3 regions of the Streptomyces sp. NPDC051218 genome follow, and region 2 is predicted to be linked to each of the others. Evidence: riboswitches for the same ligand, from Rfam matches in the RefSeq annotation. Region 2 holds a riboswitch; each other region holds the start of a gene.

Region 1 (3,264 bases), on a different contig from region 2:
TGGGCCTACGCGCTGATCTTCACGGTCATCCTGTACGGCGCCAACCTGATCTCCGTGAAGCTCTTCGGTGAGCTCGAGTTCTGGTTCTCGATGGTCAAGGTCACCGCGATCATCGGCATGATCCTCATCTGCGCCGGCATCCTCACCATCGGCTTCTCCGACGCCGGGGACACCGCGTCCGTCTCCCACCTGTGGGACCAGGGCGGCTTCTTCCCGAACGGCATCGGCTCCACGCTGATGACGCTGCAGATCGTGATGTTCGCCTTCCTCGCCGTCGAGCTGGTCGGCGTCACCGCGGGCGAGTCCAAGGACCCGAAGACCGTCCTGCCCAAGGCCATCAACACCGTGCCGTGGCGCATCGCCGTCTTCTACGTCGGTGCGCTCGTCATGATCCTCTCGGTCGTGCCGTGGACGTCGTTCCAGCCGGGCGTCTCGCCGTTCGTGGCGGCCTTCCAGGAGATGGGCCTCGGCATCGGGGCCGCGATCGTCAACTTCGTCGTCCTGACGGCCGCGCTGTCCTCCTGCAACTCGGGCATGTACTCCACCGGCCGCATGCTGCGCGACCTCGCGCTCAACGGCCAGGGCCCGAAGTTCTTCACCAAGCTGACGAAGAACGGCCTTCCGCTGGTCGGCACCACCTTCTCCGCGTCCCTGATGCTGGTCGGCGTCTGGATCAACTACCAGTGGCCGGGCGAGGCGTTCAACTACGTCGTCTCCTTCGCGACCATCTCCGGCATGTGGGCCTGGATCATGATCCTGATCTGTCAGATCAAGTACCGCCGCAAGGCCGACCGCGGCGAGCTGCCGATGTCCACCTTCCGTGCGCCGGGAGCTCCGTACACGAGCTGGTTCGCGCTCGCCTTCATCGCGATGGTCATCGTCATGATGGGCATCGACAAGGACGCGCGGATCTCGCTCTACGCCGCTCCGGTGTGGGCGCTGATCCTCGGCGTCGGCTACCTGGTCATGCAGAAGCGCAACGACACGCAGTCGACGGGTGGCGGCGAGGCCGACAAGCAGGACGCGATCAAGTCCTGACCGCCAGGTCATCCCCGCTCGATCCCAGCATGTGGGCCGGTCCGTACCACTCTTCGGTACGGTCCGGCCCTTCTGCTTATCCTGGCTGCCATGCTGACCCTGACCCAGGCCCTCCACGACCAGATCGTCGCGCACGCGCGCAAGGACCACCCCGACGAGGCCTGCGGTGTGGTCGCGGGCCCGGAGGGAACCGGCCGCCCCGAGCGCTTCATCCCGATGCTGAACGCGGCGCGTTCGCCCACGTTCTACGAGTTCGACTCGGGCGACCTCCTCAAGCTCTACCGCGAGATGGACGACCGCGACGAGGAGCCGGTGATCGTCTACCACTCGCACACGGCGACCGAGGCCTACCCCTCGCGCACCGACATCACGTACGCCAACGAGCCGGGCGCCCACTACGTCCTGGTCTCCACGGCCGACACCGACGACGCGGGCGACTTCCAGTTCCGCTCCTACCGGATCGTGGACGGCGAGGTCACCGAGGAAGAGGTGAAGGTCGTCCAGGCGTACTGATCCTCCAGGCATACTGAGCTTCACCTTTGAGGCGGCAGGACCCAGGAAGCCGGTGCGAATCCGGCACGGTCCCGCCACTGTGACCCCACCCTTCGCGGGTGGGGCAGTCAGGAACTGACCTGCCGCCTTCTTCTCCCACGACGCAGGGGACGCGGAAATCCCCTGGAGGAGGCAGCTCAGCCATGTCCCGCCCCATACGTCTGCTGCTTGCCGCGGCCCTGCTGGCCCCGCTCGCCGCGTGCTCGTCCTCCGACGGCACCGGCTCGAAGCCGGAGTCCAAGGCCCCAGGCTTCCCGTACACGGTCACGAACTGCGGTGTGAAGACGACGTACGAAGCACCGCCGAAGCGCGCCGTCACGATGAACCAGCACGTCACGGAAGTGATGCTGGAGCTGGGCCTCAAGGACCGCATCGCGGGCACGGCGTACCTGGACGACAAGGTCCTGCCGAAGTACGCGAAGGCCTACGCGGACACCCCCGTCCTCGCCAAGGAGTACCCCTCGTACGAGAAACTCCTGGCCGCGAACCCCGACTTCGTCTACGGCGGCTACGCGTCCGCCTTCCTCGCGGGCGAGGGCCGCAGCCGCGGGGCCCTGGCGAAGTCCGGCGTGGAGAGCCGCCTGAACGTAGAGGGCTGCGCCAAGAAGCCCGTCTCGATGGACGACGTCTACAGGGAGGTCCGCGAGGTCGGCAGCACGTTCGGGGTGCGGGCGCGGGCGGAGAAGTGGGTGGCCGCGGCGAAGCGCGAACTGGCGCAGACGGAGGCGAAGTCGAAGCCCGTCCCCGTCTTCGTCTATGACAGCGGCGACAAGACGGCGTTCACGGCGGGCGGCCGTGGCATCGGCAACGACATCATCGAACGTGCGGGCGGCCGCAACGTCTTCGCCGACCTGGACAAGTCCTTTGGCGACGCGTCCTGGGAGTCGGTGGTCGACCGCAAGCCCGAGGTGATCGTGATCCTCGACTACGGCGGCACGACGGTCGCCCAGAAGAAGAAGCGCCTCCTCGACGACCCGGTCCTGGCGGACGTCCCCGCCATCAAGCACAAGCGCTTCGCGGTACTGCCGCTGTCGGACACGGTGGTGGGGGTACGGGCCCCGGCGGCGGTGGGGAAGCTGGCGGATCAGCTGTGAAGGGCAGAATCCAGCCCGTCCGCCGGGCATTTCAGCCCGTCCGGCGTTTGAGGACGAACTCGGCGGAGCCGGTGATGGACGGCAACCAGTCCGGGGTCCGGGGCGGAGCCCCCCACGCGGCAGGGCCGCAAATGTCACAGCCGGGAAGGGGCGGGATTGGGGAAAGCCCCGCCAGGGCCACACGAACCCGCAGACGAGTGGGCTACGCGACAGTCATCGCGGCGCTCTGCGCAGCCCTCGCGGCAGCGGTCGTAGCGGGCCTGGCCCTGGGCTCCGTCCGCATCCCCACCGCCGACGTCCTGGAGATCCTGACGGGAGGTGCGGAACCTTCCCCGTTCCGCACCATCGTGCTGGACGTGCGGCTGCCCAGGGTCCTGCTCGGCGCAGCCGTCGGCGCCGGGCTCGCAGTCATCGGCACCGTCCTCCAGGCTCTCGTGAGGAACCCCCTGGCCGACCCGTTCCTCCTAGGCGTCTCCTCCGGCGCATCCGCCGGAGCCGTCGCCGTCATCGTCCTCGGCAGCGTCCTCGGCCTGGGCGCGGGCCTGGCCACCACCGTCACGATCCCGGCCGCGGCCTTCGC
Region 2 (3,264 bases):
CGCGGCGACGAGCACCAGGGCGGCGCCCGGCCAGGGCGGCAGGGAGACCGCGAGGACGGTGAGGCCGAGCCCCAGCACGGCTTTGTCCACGGGGTGGCGGCGGCGCCAGCGGCTGCTGTGCGCCGCCGCGTCGATGGGCAGCACGCGGGGTCAGACCTGCTCGGTCTCGGCCCGGCCGCTCTCCGCGTCGGCGGCCTTATCGGTGGCGGCCTTCTCCGTGCCGGCCCCCTCGGCGCGCGCGATCTCCGCGCCCTGGCGGCGTCCCTTGCGCAGACCGAAGTAGTACGCGAGGACGCCCGCTCCCAGCGCCGCTTGAAGCGCGAAGAGCGCCGACTCGACCTCCCCGGACGGGGGTTCGTACAGCGGCGAGAACCAGGGCTCGTAGTCCGGCTTGATCTCGGTGATCGCGGTCTCGGCCTGGGCGTCGGCCCCGGCGAACGGCTCCTTCTCGTCGTCCCCGAGGCCGAGCGCCAACGGCAGCACCGCGAGCGCGGCGACGATGAGGAGGAGCAGAGTGTTGATCTTCGCGTTCCGGCTCATCAGGCGCTGGCCCCCGTCTCCGTCGTCTTGGTCGTCTCGGCCGTCTCGGCCGTCTCCGTGGTATCGCCCGTCTTCGTCGTACCGGCCGTCTTCGTCGTATCGGCCTGCCGCTTGCCCTGGAGCAGTACGCCGAGCCGCGTGAGCTCCCCCTTGCTGGACTGCACGAGCAGCCGCATCACGATGACGGTGAGCAGTCCTTCGCTGACCGCGAGGGGGATCTGCGTGACGGCGAAGATGCCGCCGAACTTGCCGAGCGCGCCGATGAATCCGCTGCCGGGGTCGGGGAAGGCCATGGCGAGCTGGACGCTGGTCACGCAGTACGTGGACAGGTCCGCGACGAACGCGCCGAAGAACACGGCGACCATGAGCGGCACGTCGTACCGCTTCAGGAGGCGGTAGACGGCGTATCCGGCCCAGGGCCCGATGATCGCCATGGAGAAGACGTTGGCGCCGAGCGTGGTGAGCCCGCCGTGGGCGAGCAGCAGCGCCTGGAACAGAAGGGTGATGGTGCCGAGCACCGTCATGATCGGCGGCCGGAACAGGATCGCGCCGAGCCCGGTCCCCGTCGGGTGCGAACAACTGCCCGTGACGGATGGGATCTTCAGCGCGGAAAGGACAAAGGTGAAGGCTCCCGAGGCGCCCAGGAGCAGTGTGCTCTCCGGGTGTTCCTTGACCTCACGGGTGAGGGAGCGGACTCCGTGGACGACGAACGGCGCGGACGCTACGCCCCAGGCGATCGCGTGCGCCGGCGGGAGGAAACCCTCGGCTATGTGCATGGCTAAGCAGACCCTCTCCAGCACCTCGTGGATGGACAACGCGCCTTGGCCGGTCTCCTGGCTGACGGGTCGTACCGACCGGACTCCGCCTTCCCGGGTACGCGAGTACCCAGTGGCTGCCGCGAGGGCTGGAGCCGGACTTCCCGATCACAGTGGCGAGGGCCGCACCGGCATCACACCGGATTTCCCGAGCACCAAGGCGTGGCGACCTTAGTGCGCGATCGAGCCAACTGACAACTTGCGGGACCGCCTCACCTGTGGCACACGCGAGCGCACACGACCAGGGGCGTACGCCCCTGGTCAGCGCCCCTCAGGAGTGCGTGAACCCGGGAGGCCGCTTCTCGATGAAGGCGGCCATCCCCTCCTTCTGGTCCTCGGTCGCGAACACGGCGTGGAACAGACGGCGTTCGAAACGGACACCCTCCGCGAGGGTCGTCTCGAAGGCGCGGGACACCGCTTCCTTCGCCATCATCGCGACGGGCAGGGACATCCCCGCGACGCTCTCCGCGACGCTCTCCGCGACGGCGAGCGCCTCGGTGACGAGTTCACCGGCGGGCACCACCCGGGAGACGAGCCCGGCCCGCTCGGCCTCAGCGGCATCCATCGTGCGCCCGGTCAGGCACATCTCCATGGCCTTAGCCTTCCCCACCGCGCGGGTCAGCCGCTGCGAGCCGCCGATGCCCGGGATGACACCCAGCTTGATCTCGGGCTGCCCGAACACGGCGGTGTCGGCGGCCAGCAGGATGTCGCACAGCATCGCCAGCTCGCAGCCGCCGCCGAGCGCGTAGCCGGACACGGCCGCGACCGTCGGCGTACGCAGCGCCCCGAGCCGGTCCCAGGCCGCGAACCAGTCGCTGAGGTACATGTCCAGGTAGCTCCGGGGCCGCATCTCCTTGATGTCGGCGCCGGCCGCGAACGCCTTCGCCGATCCGGTGAGGACGACGCAGCCGATGTCGGGGTCCCGGTCCAGGGCCTCTGTCGCGGCGACGATCTCGTTCATCACCTGGAGGTTGAGCGCGTTGAGCGCCTTGGGCCGGTCGAGCGTGAGCAGCGCGGTGCGGCCCTTTCGTTCCACGCGGATCGTCTCGTACGGTTCCGTGGTCGTGGTCCTGGTCATGCGCTGTCCTCCCCGTCTCGTGCGGCGTGTTGGCCGATGGTGGTGACGATCCCGGAGAAGTCCTGGTCCGCTCCAGCCCCTTCGGCATAGGCGGCGTACAACTCCGCCGCCTTCAGGCCTAGTTCGGCATGGATGCCCGCCGCCCGCAGGGCGTTGGCCGCCAGGCCGAGGTCCTTGGCCATCAGCGGGGCCGCGAATCCGGGGCGGTAGTCGCGGTTCGCGGGGCTGGCCGGAACGGGGCCCGGCACCGGGCAGTTGACGCTCAGGGCCCAGCACTGCCCCGACGCCGTGGAGGCCACGTCGAACAGGGCCTGGTGGGAGAGGCCGAGGCTCTCCCCGAGGACGAACGCCTCACTCACCGCGATCATCGAGACGCCCAGGATCATGTTGTTGCAGATCTTCGCCGCCTGACCGGCGCCCGGACCGCCACAGTGCACCGCCTTGCTGCCCATGCCCGTCAGGAGCGGTTCGGCCTCGGCGAACTCGGTTCCGCCGCCGCCCGCCATGAAGGTGAGGGTGCCTGCCTCGGCGCCCACCACTCCCCCGGAGACGGGGGCGTCCAACGCTCGCATCCCGGCCGCGGTGGCGGCCGCGTGGGCGGCCCGCGCGTCGGCGACGTCGATGGTCGAACAGTCGATGAACAGCGTGCCCGGCCGGGCGGCGGCGAGAAGCCCCTCCTTTTGGTAGAGGCCGAGGACATGCCGTCCCGCGGGCAGCATGGTGATCACCACGTCCGCCTCCGCCGCGGCTCCCGCTGTCGACCCGGCGGCCTCCACGCCGCTCGCGACAGCCGAGGCGAGCAGCTCGGGCAGCAGGTCGTGACCGAGAACG
Region 3 (3,264 bases), on a different contig from region 2:
CTCGCCCGGCATCGCGGTGTCGGCACCCTGCGCGGCCTCTCCCGGCACGTCGCGCTCAGCGAACGCCGCCTCACCACGCTCTTCCGCGCCGAGACGGGCCTGAGCCCCAAACAGGCGGGCCGCCTGATGCGCTTCCAGCGCGCACGCAACGCCGTCGTACGCCCGGTCGCGACGGGCGGCGCCCCCGACCTGGCCCGCGTCGCCGCGGACTGCGGGTACTACGACCACTCCCACCTGGTGCGGGACTTCCAGCAGTACACCGGGGTGAGCCCCAGCGGCTGGCTGGCCGAAGAGTGCCGGAATATCCAAGCCGGGAGCCATGGCGGGGGCGAAGGGTAGGGGGCATGAACACCACCGAGAAGCAGAACCAGCAGCCGCAGTCCGCTACCGCGCCCGCATCCGCCGGGCGCGCTCCCAGCGTCTGGCCGTCCCTCCAGGCCCATGACGCCCCCGCCCTGATCGACTTCCTGGTCGGCACGGTCGGCTTCCTGCGCACCGCCGTATACGAGGACGGCGACCGCGTGGCCCACGCCGAGCTCGACTGGCCCGAGGGCGGCGCGATCATGCTCGGCTCGTACGACGAGAAGTCCCAGGAGTGGTGCCTGAAGCCCGGCACCTTCGGCGCGTACGTCGTCACCGACCACGTCGACGACCTCTACCGGCGGCTCACCGCGGCAGGGGTCGAGATCATCCGTGAGATCGAGGACCAGCCGTACGGCAGCAGGGAGTTCGCGATCGCCGACCCCGAGGGCAACAAGTGGTCCTTCGGCACCTACCGCGGCTCGCCGAGGCCCGGGACGGCGGCCTGACCTGGCGGGACGGCAGCCGTTCTGACCTCGCGTGACGGCAGCCGTCCTGACCTCGCGTGATAGCTTGCGAGCGCCAGTCAACCCACACCAGGGCCAGGGAATCCGGTGCGAATCCGGAACTGACGCGCAGCGGTGAGGGGGAACGGGCGGGGCCACGGCCACTGGGCGTCCACGGACGCCTGGGAAGGCGCCCCGCCCGGCCGATCCCCGAGTCCGAAGACCTGCTGGCACCTCCGCCCGCACACCGGGCGGCGGAGGTGACGAAGCAGGCCAGGCTCCGCGTATGAGCCGTGAGACTCAAGGGATCTCGTGTCCTCAACAGCCCGTCGTGTCCGTGTGCCCGTCCGTATGTCTGCCCGTGTGTCCGCCCGCGTGTCCGTCCTCCTCGTCACGGCCGCCGCCGTCACGCTGACCTCGTGCGCGGGCGGCTCCACGGCCACCTCCACCGCGGACGGGAAGGCCGACGGCTACCCACTGACCCTCACCTCCTGCGGCAAGAAGGCGGAGATCAAGGCGCCGCCGCGGCGGGCGGTCTCCCTCGACCAGGGCTCCACGGAGATCCTGCTCTCGCTCGGCCTCGCGGACCGCATGGTGGGCACGGGCACCTGGACCGACCCGGTTCTGAAGGGCCTGGAGAAGGACAACGCGAAGGTCGAGCGGCTCGCCGACAGCTACCCCTCCTTCGAGAAGGTCCTCGCCAAGGAACCGGACTTCGTCACCGCCTCCTTCCAGGCGACGGTCAGCAAGGGCGGCGTCGCCGACCGCGCCAAGTTCGCCGAACTCGGCGTACCTGCCTACGTCTCGCCCTCGGACTGCGCCGGCAAGGACAACAGCGGCGACGGCGACGGCCGCCGCGTCAAGACGCTCACCATGGACACGGTGTACGGCGAAGTCCGTGACCTGGCAAGGGCGTTCGGCGTCGAGAAGCGTGGGGAGCGGCTGGTCGCGGACCTCAAGGGCCGGGTGGCGAAGGCGAGCGGGGCGATCAAGAAGGCCGAGGCGTCCGACACGACACTCCTCTACTGGTTCGCCAACTCCGACTCGCCCTACATCGCGGGCTGTTGCGGAGCCCCGGGCGTCATCACCCGAGAACTCGGCGTGCGGAACGTCTTCGACGACACCCACGAGGAGTGGCCCCAGATCAACTGGGAGACGGTGGCGGACCGCGACCCGGACGTCCTGGTCATCGGCGACCTCACCCGCAAGTCGCAGACGGCCGAGAGCGCGAAGAAGAAGATCGAGTTCCTGGAGTCCAACCCGGTCACCAAGAACCTGACCGCCGTGAAGAAGAAGCGCTATGTGCTGCTGAGCGGCCAGGCCATGAACCCGACGATCCGCACGGTGGACGGCGTGGAGCAAGTCGCGGACGCGTTGCGTGAGTTCGGGCTCGCCAAGTGAGGAAAGCCGCCCCGGGCGGCATACGTTCCGCCCTGCTCTGGACGGCGGGCCTCGCCGCCCTCGCCCTGTCCGTCGCGGTGGCCGTCACCATCGGCCCCGCCGACATCTCCGTACCGGACGTGTGGTCGGCGGTCGCGGCTCACCTCGGCTGGGGAGAGGCGCGGCTCACGCCCATCAGGGACGGCATCGTGTGGAACCTGCGCATGCCGCGCACGCTCCTCGCCGCGGTCTGCGGCGCGGGCCTCGCGGTCTGTGGAACGGTCCTTCAGTCCCTCCTGCGCAACCCGCTCGCCGACCCCTTCGTGCTGGGCGTCTCCTCGGGGGCGTCCACGGGCGCGGTCGCGATCGTCGTCCTGGGGGTCGGCGGGGGAGTGGTGTCGGTTTCGGTGGGCGCCTTCGCCGGGGCCGTCGTCTCGTTCGCGCTGGTCCTGCTGCTGAGCCACAGCCTGGGCGCAAGCGCGGACAGAGTGGTGCTCTCGGGCGTGGCGGCGATGCAGCTCTTCTCCGCCCTCACCTCCTTCGTCATCCTGACCTCGGGCGACGCGGAGACGACGCGAAGTGTCCTGTTCTGGCTGCTTGGTTCGCTGAGCGGAGTGGGCTGGACGGACGTCTGGCTGTGCGCGGCGGTGCTCTTCGTGGCGCTGGCGATCTGCCTGACGCAGGCCCGCACCCTGGACGCGTTCGCCTTCGGCCAGGACGCGGCGGCGACGCTGGGCGTATACGTGGCCCGGGTCCGGCTGCTCCTCCTCTCCACCACCGCCCTGCTGACGGCGGTCCTGGTCAGCAGCGCGGGAGCCATCGGCTTCGTGGGCCTGGTCCTGCCGCACGCGGCCCGCGCCCTCGTGGGCGCCGGGCACGCACGCCTGGTCCCGGTCACGGCGCTCGCGGGCGCGGTGTTCCTGGTGTGGGTGGACACGCTGGCCCGCACGGTCCTGGACCCCCAGGAGGTCCCCGTCGGGGTGGTGACGTCCCTGATCGGAGTTCCGGCGTTCGTCCTGGTCCTCTACCGCACGAGGAGGACGACATGAGCCGGCACACCGAGGACGACATGAGCCAG

Evidence for each region. A riboswitch is a leader RNA that binds a small molecule or an ion and turns the genes downstream of it on or off. The one in region 2 is predicted to bind cobalamin.
Region 1: linked by a shared signal. The riboswitch ahead of ACIBCK_RS05745 (ABC transporter substrate-binding protein) and the one ahead of ACIBCK_RS24665 (energy-coupling factor ABC transporter permease) in region 2 are both predicted to bind cobalamin.
Region 3: linked by a shared signal. The riboswitch ahead of ACIBCK_RS02370 (ABC transporter substrate-binding protein) and the one ahead of ACIBCK_RS24665 (energy-coupling factor ABC transporter permease) in region 2 are both predicted to bind cobalamin.

The regions. Positions count from the first base shown of each region.
Region 1 covers NZ_JBITEU010000001.1:1,270,019-1,273,282, reverse strand. Annotated here, with positions in the region: gene ACIBCK_RS05755 (amino acid permease) at 1-1,038, shown strand, start outside; gene ACIBCK_RS05750 (Mov34/MPN/PAD-1 family protein) at 1,129-1,551, shown strand; cobalamin riboswitch at 1,541-1,689, shown strand; gene ACIBCK_RS05745 (ABC transporter substrate-binding protein) at 1,734-2,684, shown strand; gene ACIBCK_RS05740 (FecCD family ABC transporter permease) at 2,816-3,264, shown strand, end outside.
Region 2 covers NZ_JBITEU010000008.1:251,451-254,714, forward strand. Annotated here, with positions in the region: gene cbiQ (cobalt ECF transporter T component CbiQ) at 1-144, opposite strand, end outside; gene ACIBCK_RS24660 (energy-coupling factor ABC transporter substrate-binding protein) at 151-540, opposite strand; gene ACIBCK_RS24665 (energy-coupling factor ABC transporter permease) at 540-1,316, opposite strand; cobalamin riboswitch at 1,346-1,530, opposite strand; gene ACIBCK_RS24670 (enoyl-CoA hydratase) at 1,627-2,433, opposite strand; gene mmsB (3-hydroxyisobutyrate dehydrogenase) at 2,430-3,264, opposite strand, start outside.
Region 3 covers NZ_JBITEU010000001.1:507,431-510,694, reverse strand. Annotated here, with positions in the region: gene ACIBCK_RS02380 (helix-turn-helix domain-containing protein) at 1-339, shown strand, start outside; gene ACIBCK_RS02375 (VOC family protein) at 345-809, shown strand; cobalamin riboswitch at 867-1,053, shown strand; gene ACIBCK_RS02370 (ABC transporter substrate-binding protein) at 1,158-2,207, shown strand; gene ACIBCK_RS02365 (FecCD family ABC transporter permease) at 2,204-3,235, shown strand; gene ACIBCK_RS02360 (ABC transporter ATP-binding protein) at 3,256-3,264, shown strand, end outside.